One region of the Streptomyces sp. NPDC044064 genome, then DNA from elsewhere that is predicted to be linked to it. Evidence: predicted binding sites of a transcription regulator. Region 1 holds the regulator's gene; the other holds the start of a gene.
What was found. The regulator HspR, encoded in region 1, represses chaperone genes until heat shock. The targets are predictions, from matches to a motif close to TTGAGNNNNNNNNNCTCAA.
Positions count from the first base shown of each region.

Region 2: the regulator HspR is predicted to act here: its motif matches at 2,678-2,696, upstream of lon (endopeptidase La).

Region 1 is NZ_JBWKFN010000004.1:18,392-25,531, reverse strand. It holds gene grpE (nucleotide exchange factor GrpE) at 1-511, shown strand, start outside; gene dnaJ (molecular chaperone DnaJ) at 548-1,714, shown strand; gene AC07DS_RS07770 (heat shock protein transcriptional repressor HspR) at 1,720-2,169, shown strand; gene AC07DS_RS07765 (fibronectin type III domain-containing protein) at 2,238-3,935, opposite strand; gene AC07DS_RS07760 (sugar ABC transporter substrate-binding protein) at 4,232-5,338, shown strand; gene AC07DS_RS07755 (hypothetical protein) at 5,405-5,683, opposite strand; partial or broken gene AC07DS_RS07750 (ATP-binding protein) at 5,913-6,360, opposite strand; gene AC07DS_RS07745 (helix-turn-helix domain-containing protein) at 6,589-7,140, shown strand, end outside.
Region 2 is NZ_JBWKFN010000010.1:247,470-254,609, reverse strand. It holds gene AC07DS_RS18780 (serine/threonine-protein kinase) at 1-107, opposite strand, end outside; gene lon (endopeptidase La) at 229-2,655, opposite strand; partial or broken gene AC07DS_RS18770 (DUF4259 domain-containing protein) at 2,783-2,944, shown strand; gene AC07DS_RS18765 (hypothetical protein) at 3,002-3,166, opposite strand; gene AC07DS_RS18760 (rhomboid-like protein) at 3,163-3,966, opposite strand; gene AC07DS_RS18755 (spermine/spermidine synthase domain-containing protein) at 4,286-4,969, shown strand; gene AC07DS_RS18750 (response regulator transcription factor) at 5,079-5,819, shown strand; gene AC07DS_RS18745 (HAMP domain-containing sensor histidine kinase) at 5,816-6,928, shown strand.

The DNA.
Region 1 (7,140 bases):
GGTGCGCATGGCTCTGAACGAGCGCACGCTGGACCTCCAGCGGCTCCAGGCCGAGTACCAGAACTACCGCCGCCGAGTGGAGCGCGACCGGGTCGCGGTCCGGGAGGTCGCCATCGCGAACCTCCTGACCGAACTCCTGCCCGTGCTCGACGACATCGGCCGCGCGCGGGAACACGGCGAACTGGTCGGCGGCTTCAAGTCGGTGGCCGAGTCGCTGGAGACCGTTGCGGCCAAGATGGGCCTGCAGCAGTTCGGCAAGGAGGGCGAGCCCTTCGACCCGACGATCCACGAGGCCCTGATGCACAGCTACGCACCGGACGTCACCGAGACGACGTGCGTGGCCATCCTGCAGCCCGGGTATCGCATCGGCGAGCGCACCATCCGCCCCGCGCGGGTGGCCGTCGCCGAGCCGCAGCCCGGCGCGCAGGCCGTCAAGGCGGAGGGCACCGAGGAGACCACCGAGGCGCCCGCGGCCGACGACAAGGAGAACGGTGGCCCGGAGGAGGGCTGACGTAATCACCGGAGACAGGAAGGAGGGGCGTCGGGGATGAGCACCAAGGACTTCATCGAGAAGGACTACTACAAGGTCCTCGGCGTCCCCAAGGACGCCACCGAGGCCGAGATCAAGAAGGCGTACCGGAAGCTCGCCCGCGAGTTCCACCCGGACGCCAACAAGGGCAACGCCAAGGCCGAGGAGCGCTTCAAGGAGATCTCCGAGGCGAACGACGTCCTCGGCGACCCCAAGAAGCGCAAGGAGTACGACGAGGCACGCGCCCTGTTCGGCAACGGCGGCTTCCGCCCCGGGCCGGGCGCCGGCGGCTCCTTCAACTTCGATCTGGGCGACCTCTTCGGGGGCAACGCGCAGAGCGGGGGCGGCTTCGGCGGTGGCATCGGTGACGTCTTCGGGGGCCTGTTCAACCGCGGCGGGACCACGGGCACCCGTACCCAGCCGCGGCGCGGCCAGGACATCGAGTCCGAGGTCACGCTGAGCTTCACGGAGGCCATCGAGGGCGCCACGGTGCCCCTGCGGATGTCCTCCCAGGCGCCGTGCAAGGCCTGCTCCGGCACCGGCGACAAGAACGGCACACCGCGGGTGTGCCCGACCTGTGTCGGCACCGGGCAGGTCGCGCGGGGCTCGGGCGGCGGCTTCTCGCTGACCGACCCCTGCCCCGACTGCAAGGGCCGCGGCCTGATCGCCGAGCACCCCTGCCTGGAGTGCAAGGGCAGCGGCCGGGCCAAGTCGTCGCGCACGATGCAGGTCCGCATCCCGGCGGGCGTCACCGACGGGCAGCGGATCCGGCTGCGCGGCAAGGGCGCGCCCGGCGAGCGGGGCGGACCGGCGGGCGACCTGTACGTGATGGTCCATGTCGGCGAGCACCCGGTGTTCGGGCGCAAGGGCGACAACCTCACCGTCACCGTGCCGGTCACGTTTGCCGAGGCGGCTCTCGGCGGCGAGGTGCGGGTCCCCACCCTCGGCGGCCCCACCGTCACCCTGAAGCTGCCGCCCGGCACCCCCAACGGCCGCACCATGCGCGCCCGGGGCAAGGGCGCGGTCCGCAAGGACGGCACCCGTGGCGACCTCCTGGTCACCGTAGAGGTGAGTGTCCCGAAGGACGTCTCGGGGAAGGCTCGTGACGCGTTGGAGGCGTATCGCGAGGCGACCGCGGACGAGGACCCGCGGGCGGAGCTGTTCGAGGCCGCGAAGGGAGAATGAGAGTGATGGACGGCCGTCGGCGCAACCCGTACGAACTGACCGAGGAGACCCCGGTCTACGTCATCTCGGTCGCGGCCCAGCTCTCCGGACTCCACCCGCAGACGCTGCGTCAGTACGACCGCCTGGGTCTGGTCTCCCCCGACCGCACCGCCGGCCGGGGCCGCCGCTACTCGGCCCGTGACATCGAGCTGCTCCGCCAGGTGCAGGCGCTGTCGCAGGACGAGGGCATCAACCTGGCCGGCATCAAGCGGATCATCGAACTGGAGAACCAGGTCATCGCGCTCCAGTCCCGCGTCGCGGAGCTGGAGGCGGCCCTGGACGGCGCGGCGGCCGCGATGCAGCAGCGCGAGGCCGCCGTCCACGCCTCCTACCGTCGCGACCTGGTTCCGTACCAGGAGGTCCAGCAGACCAGCGCGCTGGTGGTGTGGCGGCCGAAGCGGCAGCAGAACGACTGAGCGTCCGTGACAGCTGAGAGGGGCCCGGATTCCGGGCCCCTTTCGCGTGCTCGGGGTGTTCGGCGTGTTCAGGGCGCGAGGGAGGCCCAGTCGGCGCCGGGTGCGGACTCGGTGCCGTCGGGCTGCAGGGCGGTCACCCGGTAGAAGTGGGTGGTGCCCCTGGCGGCGCCGGTGTCCTGGTAGGAGCTGTCCGTGGTGGCCGCCAGCTTCTCGTACGCCTTGGTGTCCGGGTTCCAGCGGTAGACCTGGTAGCCGGTGGCGTCCGCCACCGCGTTCCAGGCCAGCGCGACTCCGGTTCCCTCGGCGGTCGCCGACAGCCGGACCGGCGAGCCCTCGGGCGTCGGCTCGCCCGGCGTCATGTCCAGCTCGGTGACGGCCACGGCCTCGGCCGGGCCGTTCCACTGGATCGCGGAGTTGCCCTGGTCGTCCACGGCATCGACGAAGAAGCAGACCTCGTCGCCGTCCGGGAGCGCGGTGTAGTCGTAGGACGTCGTGCCGGGGGAGACGTAGTCCGCGGTGCCGCCCCAGCAGATCTGGTCGCCCGGGTCGCCCACCACCTCGCCCCAGTGGATCTCGTAGTACTTCAGGTCCGTGGCGGGGTTCTTGTCCCAGTCCAGGTGGAAGCCGTACTCGGTCGGGGTGACGTTCAGCCCGGTGACGAGGGCGGGCGGGTCGTTGTCCCAGATCTTGCCGTACCGGGGCTCGGACCGGGCGGACTCGTTGCCCGCCGCGTCGACCGCCGAGACGCGGTAGTAGTAGACGACCTTCTCGGCGGCCGAGGTGTCCAGGTAGGAGAGCTGGTCCGTGGTGCCGAGCGCGGTGTACGTGCCGTTCTCGCTCGCCGCCCGGAAGACGCGGTAGGACACCGCGCCCGTGACCCTGCCCCAGGCGACCTTCAGCCCGCCCGTGCTGTCGGCCGGACCGAAATGGCCCCCGGCGCTCACGTCGGCCGGCGCGTCGGGTGCCACCCGGTCGACGGTGGTCACCGCCTGGTCCGCGGTGCCCGTCGACTCGTTGCCGGCCCGGTCGTAGGCGCGGACCTCGTAGTAGTACGTCTCGCCCGTCTTCGGGAGGGTGGCGTCGGTGTACGAGGTGGAGGTCGTCGTCGCGAGCGGCTTGCTGCCGAACGACGTGCCCTTCAGCCGCCGGTAGACCCGGTACCCCGCGAGGTCCATCTCCTTGTTCCTGCTCCAGCTCGGCTTCGCCCTGCCGGTCGCCGCGTCGTACGACACCGAAGTCCCCGTCGGGACGAGGGGCTTGACCTTGTCGTCGGCGGCCGAGAGCCGGGGCAGGTACGAGAAGGCGACGTCGGCGGTGCCGGTCCAGTTGACGTAGTCGACGCGCAGGGTGTGCTTGCCGGACGGGATCGTGACGTCGACGGACTTGGTCTGGTCGGTCGAGACGTTCTTCCAGATGTCCACCTTGCGCACGCCGTCCAGGTACACCCGTACCCCGTCCTGGGTGCTGACCGGCAGCGAGAACGGCCCACCGGAACCGAAGTCCCGTGTCACGCTCCAGCGCACGCCGAAGTTGTCCCTGGGCAGGCCGGTGGCCGGGGCGCCCGTGCCCCAGTGCTCCGAGATCCCGGAGTCGCAGTCCGTCTTCTTCGGGGTGCCGGAGAAAGTGGTGTTCGCGTAGAACGTCCGGGTGTACGAGGGCGATGTGCAACTCGGGGCGGCGGAAGCGGCGGTGGTGGCCGTGCCCAGCAGGGCGCCGGTTGCGGAGAGCACGACGGCCGTGATCGTCGTGCGTCTGGCTGGGTTCATTCGGTCCTCTGCTCGAGTCGGGGAAACGGTGTGCGACCGTCGGTGATCACGACTCGCGGGTATTGCCATTGGTTGTGCGGATCTTTGCCTCCCCGTGAACTCCGTTTGGATGGAGGGTCCGTAAAGGGTGTTTGGAGATGATTCCGCTCCTCCTTCACAGGTGCAGCGGAGCGTGCTGTTGCGCACTCGTTAAGTAGTTCCGCTTGACGCCGGGTAGCGGCTCCGCGTTGGCTTTTCAGACACCTGGGTCGTAAAGCAGCACCCACGTCCGGAACGCACCTGAAGTGAGCCCTCGAATGCGTCGTATCGCCATAGCCGTGGCTGCATCCACGATGACCCTTTCGCTTGCCGGCTGCGGCGTGCTGGACGCGACGGGGGACGGTGCGAGCGCGAGCCCGACGAAGGGTGACGACGTCACCATCGGGCTGCTGCTGCCGGAGAAGGCGAACAGTCGCTACGACAAGTTCGACTACCCCATCATCAAGAGCAAGGTCGAGGAGCTGACCGACAAGAAGGGCAAGGTCGAGTACGCCAACGCCGACGCGGACGCCGCCCGGCAGGCCGGCCAGATGCAGTCGATGATCGACGAAAAGGTCGACATCATCCTGATCGACGCGGTCGACTCGCACGCCATCGCGGGCCAGGTGAAGAAGGCCAAGGACGCGGGCATCCCGGTCATCGCCTACGACCGGCTGGCCGAGGGTCCGATCGACGCCTACATCTCCTTCGACAACGAGCTGGTCGGCGAGGTGCAGGGCCGCACGCTGCTGGAGGCGCTGGGCTCGAACGTCGACACCTCCGACAAGATCGTCATGGTGAACGGCTCGCCCACCGACCCGAACGCCAAGCAGTTCAAGCAGGGCGCGCTGTCCGAGCTGAACGGCAAGGTGACGATCGCGGACACCTTCGACACCCCGGACTGGAAGCCGGAGAACGCCCAGACCGAGATGGCCGCGGCGATCAGCAAGATCGGCAAGAGCAACATCGCCGGGGTCTACGCCGCCAACGACGGTATGGCGGGCGGTGTCATCAAGGCGCTGAAGGCGGCCGGTGTCACCAGCCTGCCCCCGATCACCGGCCAGGACGCCGAACTGGACGCGGTGCAGCGGGTCATCGGCGGCGAGCAGTACATGAGCGTCTACAAGTCCTACCCGGACGAGGCCGAGGCCGCGGCCCAGATGGCCGTCACCAAGGTGCAGGGCAAGGACATCCAGTTCGACGCCCTCACCCAGGACAAGGTGGACAGCCCCACCGCCAAGGACATCCCGGCCAAGCTGGTCCAGGTGAGCCCCCTGGTCAAGAGCAGCATCAAGGACACGGTCATCGCCGACGGGATCTACACGATCGACGAGATCTGCACCCCCAGGTACAAGGCGGCCTGCGCGGCCATCGGCCTGAAGTAGGGCACCGCCGCGCAGGGGGTGGCCTCACTCCACGAACGCTTCACCCCGCGCGGGTGAACTCCGCCGTCACCTCCGGCGGCTCTCCAGCCACCCCCGGGTACACGCCCTTGTGCGGGGGACGTCGCCGTAATCCCGGCCCCGGCCGACGGCCACATGGTGGCCGTCGGCGCGGGTGCGGTTCGTCGGACCGTAGCCGTGCCAGTCGCCCACCCAGTACTGGATCCAGGAGTGGCTCTGCCTGGCCACCGGGCGGTGCGGCTCGTCCTCGCGCCCGGGGGTCGAGGCGCCGGAGACATAGCGGGAGGGCGAGGTGTTCACGCTGGTGGCGCCGGGCAGGTAGGCCACCCCCGTCGGCGACCAGGGCGGAGGCCGCCGTCACCGTCTCGTGCGAGTCGAGACCGGCCCCCGCTTCCCGCGCCGTCACGACCAGATCCGGCAGGACCCTCGTACGGCACTGGGGGCGCCGAAGTTGATCCAGGCAACCGCGCGGTGTCACCGCGTACCCGCGACCGCCGGTGGTTCTGTCACACGTGCCCGATGGTCATCATGTAATGGCCTTCCGTGCCCTCTCGACTCATCGCCCGCCCACCTCGAACCACAGCATCTTTCCGGCCCCGCGGTCCAGTGGGCCGTCACCGATGGGCCAGCCGCCCCACGAGTTGGCGTATTCCTGTACAAGGTGCAAGCCCGCGCCCGCTCTCGGCCTCCGCCAGGGCGAGCGGGATGCGGTCCCAGGGCGGATCACCGAACGGGGCGGGGATGCGCGGATGGCTGTCCCAGACTCCGACCCGCAGCCGGCCGTCCGTGAGTGCGGTCAGCCGTAGGGAGGCGGGGCCTTTGGTGTGTCGGTAGGCGTTGGTGACCAGCTCGGATGTCAGCAGTTCGACGACATCGAGGACTTCCTGTCTGCCGTGCCCGCACAGCGCGGCCCGTACGGTTGCGCGTGCGACCTGTGCCGCGCGAGGGTCGTGGGGCAGGCGAAGGGCATACATCCAGGGGTCGTGCGGGGATACGGTGCCCATGGAAACCTCCAGCGAGAGAAGGGAGTCGGGCTCACTCAACGACCGCTCCGGTCGGTGGCTTGCCTGGGGTAGGTGCGCTTCCGGCTTATGGACGGGGGAGTTGGGTGGCTGACACGGACAACGTAGCGACATCGATGGCAGATATTCCATTGGGTCTGCGAAGATCTGCTAACGGCCACACGTGTGAGTGACGCTGCAGGCCCGCGTTGAGGAGAGAAGCAACCCGCCATGCCACCTGCCCCCACCGCGACCCTGCGTCAGCAGCGCCTCGGCGCCGAATTGCGCAAGCTCCGCGAACGCGCTGGACTGACGTCGACTGCAGCCGCCGCGCTTCTCGGGGCACCGCAGGCCCGGATCAGCAACATCGAGGCCGGGCGCTACGCCGTGAGCGCCGATCGCGTGCGTACGCTGGCGCGCAACTACAGCTGCGCCGATGAGGGATACGTTGACGCCCTCGCCAGCATGACAGGCGCCCGGAAACGGGGCTGGTGGGAGGAGTACCGCGACAATCTCCCTGCCGGCCTCCTCGACCTCGCCGAAATCGAACACCACGCCACGGCGATGCGAGTGGCTGTCACGGTCCATATGCCGGGTCTGCTCCAGACGCCGGAGCACGCTCGCGCCACCATGCGGGAAGCCGTGCCGTCGCTGCGCCCATACGAGATCGAGCGCCGCGTCTCCTACCGGGTGAAGCGCCAGGCCGTTCTGTTCGAGGGCACTCCCGCCCCGTACACGGCCATCGTCCACGAGGCGGGCCTGCGCATGGGCTTTGGCGGCCCG
Region 2 (7,140 bases), on a different contig from region 1:
GCGCAGTACACGACGGCCATGCCACCGCGGCCCAGCTCGCGCTCCACGCGGTAGCCGGCGATCTCCGTCCCGATCGGGCCGGAGGGTTGCACCACCTGCCCACTCACGCCTGAATTCTATCCAGTTGATCCATATGTGCGCTTGTCCACGGCCGCGCTCGTCCACGGCACGGCGAAGGCCCGGGCCTCCCTCACGGGACCCGGGCCTCGCCTCATCCGGTCACGTCCGTCACGCCGCGACCGGAACCTCCGGTGCCGCGCCGTTCGTGGCGGGCGCGAGCGCCAGCTCCAGGACCTGACGGACGTCGGTCACGGCGTGGACGTCGAGCTTGTCCAGCACCTCGGCCGGGACGTCGTCCAGGTCGGGTTCGTTGCGCTTGGGGATGATCACGGTGGTCACCCCGGCGCGGTGGGCGGCGAGCAGCTTCTGCTTCACACCGCCGATGGGCAGCACCCGGCCGGTCAGCGACACCTCGCCGGTCATCGCCACGTCGGTGCGGACCAGCCGGCCGGAGAGCAGGGACGCGAGGGCCGTGGTCATCGTGATGCCCGCGCTCGGTCCGTCCTTCGGGACCGCGCCCGCCGGGAAGTGGATGTGCACGCCCCGGTCCTTCAGGTCGGCCACCGGCAGCTCCAGTTCGGCGCCGTGGCTGCGCAGGAAGCTCAGCGCGATCTGCGCCGACTCCTTCATCACGTCGCCCAGCTGACCGGTCAGGGTCAGCCCCGCCGCACCCGTCTCCGGGTCGGCGAGGGACGCCTCGACGAAGAGGACGTCACCACCGGCTCCGGTGACCGCGAGACCGGTCGCCACGCCCGGCACGGACGTACGGCGCTCGGCCGGGTCCTGGGCGGACTCGGGCACGTGGTGCGGACGCCCGATCAGCGCGCGGAGATCCTCGTCCCGGACGGTGAACGGCAGCTTCCGCTCGCCGAGTTCGTGCTGGGCCGCGACCTTGCGCAGCAGCCGTGCGATGGACCGCTCCAGGGTGCGCACGCCCGCCTCGCGGGTGTACTCGCCGGCGAGCCTGCGCAGCGCGCTCTCGTCGATCGTGACCTCGTCCTCGGCCAGGCCGGTCCGCTCCAGCTGACGCGGGAGCAGGTGGTCACGGGCGATGACGACCTTCTCGTCCTCGGTGTAGCCGTCCAGCCGGACGATCTCCATACGGTCGGCGAGCGCCTCCGGGATGGCCTCCAGAACGTTGGCGGTGGCGAGGAAGACCACGTCGGACAGGTCCAGTTCGACCTCCAGGTAGTGGTCCCGGAAGGTGTGGTTCTGGGCCGGGTCCAGCACCTCCAGCAGGGCCGCGGCCGGGTCGCCCCGGTAGTCGGACCCCACCTTGTCGATCTCGTCCAGCAGGACCACGGGGTTCATCGACCCCGCCTCCTTGATGGCACGCACGACCCGGCCGGGCAGCGCGCCGACGTACGTACGCCGGTGACCGCGGATCTCCGCCTCGTCCCGGACGCCACCGAGGGCGACCCGGACGAACTTGCGCCCCATGGCGTGGGCGACACTCTCGCCCAGGCTGGTCTTTCCGACACCAGGCGGCCCGACCAGAGCCAGCACGGCCCCGCCGCGCCGCCCGCCGATGACACCGAGGCCGCGCTCACTGCGCCGCTTGCGCACCGCCAGGTACTCGGTGATGCGCTCCTTCACGTCCTCCAGGCCCGCGTGCTCGGCGTCCAGGATCGCCCTGGCGCCCTGGATGTCGGCGGAGGCGCTGTCATCGGTCCGCTCGTTCCACGGCATCTCCAGGACCGTGTCCAGCCAGGTGCGGATCCACGAGCCCTCGGGCGACTGGTCGGAGGACCGCTCCAGCTTGTCGACCTCCTTGAGGGCGGCCTCGCGGACCTTCTCCGGCAGGTCGGCGGCCTCCACACGGGCGCGGTAGTCGTCGGACTCCTCGCCGTCCTGATCGCCGTTCAGCTCGCGCAGCTCCTTGCGGACGGCCTCGAGCTGACGCCGCAGCAGGAACTCGCGCTGCTGCTTGTCGACGCCCTCCTGGACGTCCTTGGCGATGGTCTCGGCCACGTCCTGCTCGGCGAGGTGGTCGCGCAGCTGCTGCGCGGCGAGCCTGAGCCGGGCCACCGGGTCGGCGGTCTCCAGCAGCTCGACCTTCTGCTCGGTGGTGAGGAAGGGCGAGTACCCGGAGTTGTCGGCGAGCGCGGAGACGTCGTCGATGGCCTGGACGCGGTCCACGACCTGCCAGGCGCCGCGCTTCTTCAGCCAGCTGGTGGCAAGGGCCTTGTACTCCTTGACGAGTTCGGCGGCATGCCCGGGCAGCGGGTCCGGCACGGTCTCGTCGACCCGCGCGCCCTCGACCCACAGCGCGGCACCGGGACCCGTCGTACCGGCACCGATCCGCACCCGGCCGCGGCCGCGGATCAGGGCCCCCGGGTCGCCGTCGGCCAGCCGGCCGACCTGCTCGACCGTGCCCAGCACACCGGTCTTGGCGTACGTGCCGTCGATGCGCGGCACCAGCAGAACCTTGGGCTTCCCGGGCTCCGACCGGGCGGCGGCCTGCGCGGCCTCCACCGCGGCCCGCACCTCGGCGTCGCTCAGGTCCAGCGGAACCACCATCCCGGGCAGCACGACCTCGTCGTCGAGCGGCAGCACGGGCAACACGAGCGTGAACGCCGTGGACTCAGCAGCCATGATCTCCCCTTAGGCAGTCAACTTGAGCTATGCCGACTCAATGCACGGCGCTCCGCCAATGTTCCCGGGTCCCTGTTCGCTGTGAGCGATCGACCGGCGACCCTGGTGTTGTCGCAGGCCAGAGGTGATGTCGGTGGGGCCTGCCAGGATGCCCGGACATCGGCACGAACGGGGAGGCCGCATGGGCACCTGGGACACGGGCCCCTTCGGCAACGACACCGCCGCGGACTGGTGCGACGGTCTCGACGACGCGTCAGCGGACGGGCGCGCACGATTGGTTCACGACGCGCTGGTGCGAGCCGTCGGATGCGCGAGCTGCTCCTGCCGCCCTCGGAGGGGGAACAGCTCAGCCCGTACCGACCGTACGGCCCAGGAAGGCCGGCAGGCGGATGTGCGGGGGCGCGTCCGACGGGGCGGGGACCTGTGGGCCGAAAACGCCCGGCATCCTGTGGGCGTCCGTAACGCCGTTCACTTCGACCGCCCGTTCGATCCGCGTCACCGCATCGGTCATACGGACACCGGGGAATTCGCCTGGAGGCGCCAGCGCCGCACCAGCGGCCAGCCGGCGATGCCGATGGCCAGGGCGATCAGGTGGCCCCAGTTGGTCATCGGGTCGTGGAAGGCGATCAGGTCGTCGAGGAGCGTGCTCGCGACCAGGGCGAGGAGGGGCCAGCGGACCCAGGGGGTGAGCAGGCCGGACAGGGCGCCGATGCTGCCGGCGACGCCGAAGCTGATGCCGTAGTCGAGACGGTGCAGGGAGGTGTCCGGGAGGTGGCCGAACAGGACCGCGAGGCCCACCGGGACTTCGGTCGCGAGGGTGGCCAGGACGTGGCCCGCCAGGAACACACAGGCCGCCCGGGCACCTCCTATCCGCCGCTCCAGCGCGGTGAGCACCAGTACGAACGCACCCGCGTACGGCGACACGACGCCGCCCGCGATCCACAGCGCGCTCGTCAGCAGCACCAGCACCGGTGTGCGCACCAGGTGGGCGACGTCGGTGCTGGAGCCCTGGTACAGCGTGTGCATCAGGGCGGGGTCGGCCCAGGCCGCCACCAGCGAGGTGAGGGCGAGGAGGGCCGCGTAGGAGAAGGTGAACGGGGTGCCGGTGGGGGTCGGCAGGAGGTACCAGGACCGGAAGGAGGGGCGGGGCGCCGCAGTCGCCGGGGCCGGCGTCGCGGCAGGGGCGGGCAGCTCGCGTTGGCGTGGGACCCCGTCGAGCAGGCCGGCGACATCCGGCAGGGAGTCGGCGGGAAGGGGCGTGCCCGAGGGCGGGGGCGTGGCCGTCGCAGGCCCGGTCACGGTCCGTTCCACGCTGAGGCGCTCCTTCCGTCGCGCCCCACCCTTCGTGTTCCCGCGGCCCCTGTCTATGACCGACGCCACGCGAGAGCGGATTCACAGCAACCTCAGAGGCTCCAAACGCGTCCGCCCCCGCCGCGCGGCCCGCTCCCGCCACTCCTCGAACTCCAGGACGAACGCCAGGACGAGCTCCGGTCGGCGCGCGCGAGGCGCGCGGTGGCGGCGCGCGACGGCATCAGGTCCGCACCGCCCCGCCACCCGTGACACCCGTGTCACCCGCGGGTTCGTGGTCAATTCCCGTGAACGCAGGGCCTCGTTCAAGCAGGATGAGCGTATGACTGCCGTCTACGACACTCCTGTGGTCCTGGACCGTCGCGAAGGCCCGTACGGGGAGGTGGTGCTGCGCAGGCACGGCGACTTGTTGCAGATCATCGCCAACGGGTGCTTCCTCATGGACACCTCCGACGGCCGCTCGGAGCGGCTGCTGGTCGACGCCGCGTACGACGCCCTGGACGGGCGCCCGGCGCCGGACGTGCTGATCGGCGGACTGGGGGTGGGATTCTCGCTCGCACACGCCGCGGCGGATCCCGGCAGGTGGGGCCGGATCACGGTCGTCGAGCGGGAGCCGGCCGTCGTGGACTGGCACCGGGGCGACGGACCCCTGTCGGCCGTCTCCGCGCACGCGCTCGCCGATCCCCGTACCGAGATCGTCGAAGCCGATCTCGTCACTTACGTCAAAGAGACATCGGACACGTTCGACGCCCTGTGTCTCGACATCGACAACGGTCCCGGCTGGACCGTCACCGAGGACAACGACGACCTCTACTCGTCGTCCGGACTCGCGGCGTGTGCAAGGGTGTTGAGGCCGGGCGGGGTGTTGGCGGTATGGTCTGCCGAACCCTCTCCGGAATTTGAAGGAACCATGCGGAATGCCGGGTTCCGTCAGGTGCGTACCGAAGAGGTCCCCGTTGCCCGGGGCGTTCCGGACGCCGTACACCTCGCCGTCCGACCTGGATAGCGACGGCGCGGTGAGTCCCCGTAATGTGCTGCCCTGACGCCGATCATTCAAGCGTCAATCGCAGTCATGGGATCACCCCACGGATTCCGGAAAGCAACAGGGGCGGGCGATGGAGCAGACACACACCTCCCAGACCGGCGCGGCCACGACGACCCAGGGCGCGCAGCGCCGTGTGCTGGTCGTCGAGGACGATCCGACGATCGTCGACGCCATCGCGGCCCGGCTCCGCGCCGAGGGATTCCTCGTGCAGACCGCGTCGGATGGTCCTGCGGCGGTCGACACGGCCGAGGCCTGGCAGCCCGACCTGCTGATCCTCGACATCATGCTGCCCGGCTTCGACGGCCTGGAGGTCTGCCGGCGCGTACAGGCCCAGCGCCCGGTGCCGGTGCTGATGCTCACCGCGCGGGACGACGAGACGGACATGCTGGTCGGGCTCGGCGTCGGCGCCGACGACTACATGACCAAGCCCTTCTCCATGCGGGAGCTGGCCGCGCGGGTGCACGTCCTGCTGCGGCGCGTGGAGCGGGCGGCCATCGCCGCGTCCACGCCCCGCTCGGGCATCCTGCGCCTCGGCGAGCTGGAGATCGACCACGCACAGCGCCGGGTGCGGGTGAAGTCCGAGGACGTCCACCTCACGCCCACCGAGTTCGACCTGCTGGTGTGCCTGGCGAACACCCCGCGCGCGGTGCTCTCCCGGGAGCAGCTGCTGGCCGAGGTGTGGGACTGGGCGGACGCGTCGGGCACACGGACCGTGGACAGCCACATCAAGGCCCTGCGACGGAAGATCGGCGCCGAGCGGATCCGCACGGTGCACGGCGTGGGCTACGCGCTGGAGACACCGACGCCATGAGCGAAGGGCGGGAGGCCGCACGGAGGAGCCGCGGGGAGGACCCCTGGGGTGGCGTACGCCCGTTCTCGATCAAGACCAAGCTGGGCGCGCTCGTCGTCATCTCGGTGCTGATCACCACAGGTCTCTCGATCGTCGCGGTGCACACGAAGACGGAGCTTCGCTTCATCACGGTCTTCTCGATGATCGCCACACTGCTGATAACGCAGTTCGTGGCCCATTCACTCACCGCGCCGCTGGACGAGATGAATCTGGTGGCCCGCTCGATCTCGCAGGGCGACTACACCCGCCGGGTCCGCGAGAACCGCCGCGACGAGCTGGGCGACCTGGCCCAGACGATCAACCTCATGGCCGACGAGCTGGAGGCGCAGGACCGCCAGCGCAAGGAGCTGGTGGCGAACGTCTCGCACGAGCTGCGCACCCCGATCGCGGGCCTGCGCGCGGTGCTGGAGAACATCGTCGACGGTGTCACCGAGGCCGACCCGGAGACCATGCGGACGGCCCTGAAACAGACCGAGCGGCTCGGCCGGCTCGTCGAGACCCTGCTGGACCTCTCCCGGCTCGACAACGGCGTCGTACCGCTGAAGCTGCGCCGCTTCGAGGTGTGGCCGTACCTGTCGGGCGTACTGAAGGAGGCCAACATGGTCGCCTCCGCGCGCGCGGGCATGGCCTCCGGATCCGGCAGCCACACGCGCACGGACGTACATCTGCACCTGGACGTCTCCCCACCGGAGCTGACCGCGCGCGCGGACCCCGAGCGCATCCACCAGGTCGTCGCCAACCTGATCGACAACGCGGTCAAGCACAGCCCGCCGCACGGGCGGGTCACCGTGAAGGCGCGGCGCGGGCCGCAGCCGGAGTCGCTGGAGCTCGAGGTGCTGGACGAGGGGCCCGGAATCCCCAGGTCCGAGTGGCACCGGGTGTTCGAGCGGTTCAACCGCGGCTCGGTGAGCCGGCCGCACGGTCCGGGCAGCGACGGCGGCACCGGGCTCGGCCTCGCGATCGCCCGGTGGGCGGTCGATCTGCACAACGGCCGAATCGGTGTGGCCGAATCCGACCGGGGCTGCAGGATCATCGTCACTCTTCCGGGACTGACTTCCGTCCCAAGTTGACGTAAAGTCCGAACCGGAGCCACAAGATCCACGTGCGTCCCCGCAGTCGGACACGTGTGATCAGGCACAGGCCCGCGACGCGCACCGCAGTCGGTCGCGCCGGGCCCCGCTCGGCGATCCCGCACACCCCGGCCCACATCCGGAACCACGCTTGTTTCCCGCCATATCAAGCCCTGAAACAAGATTTCTGATGTGACTTACGCGACGATGAA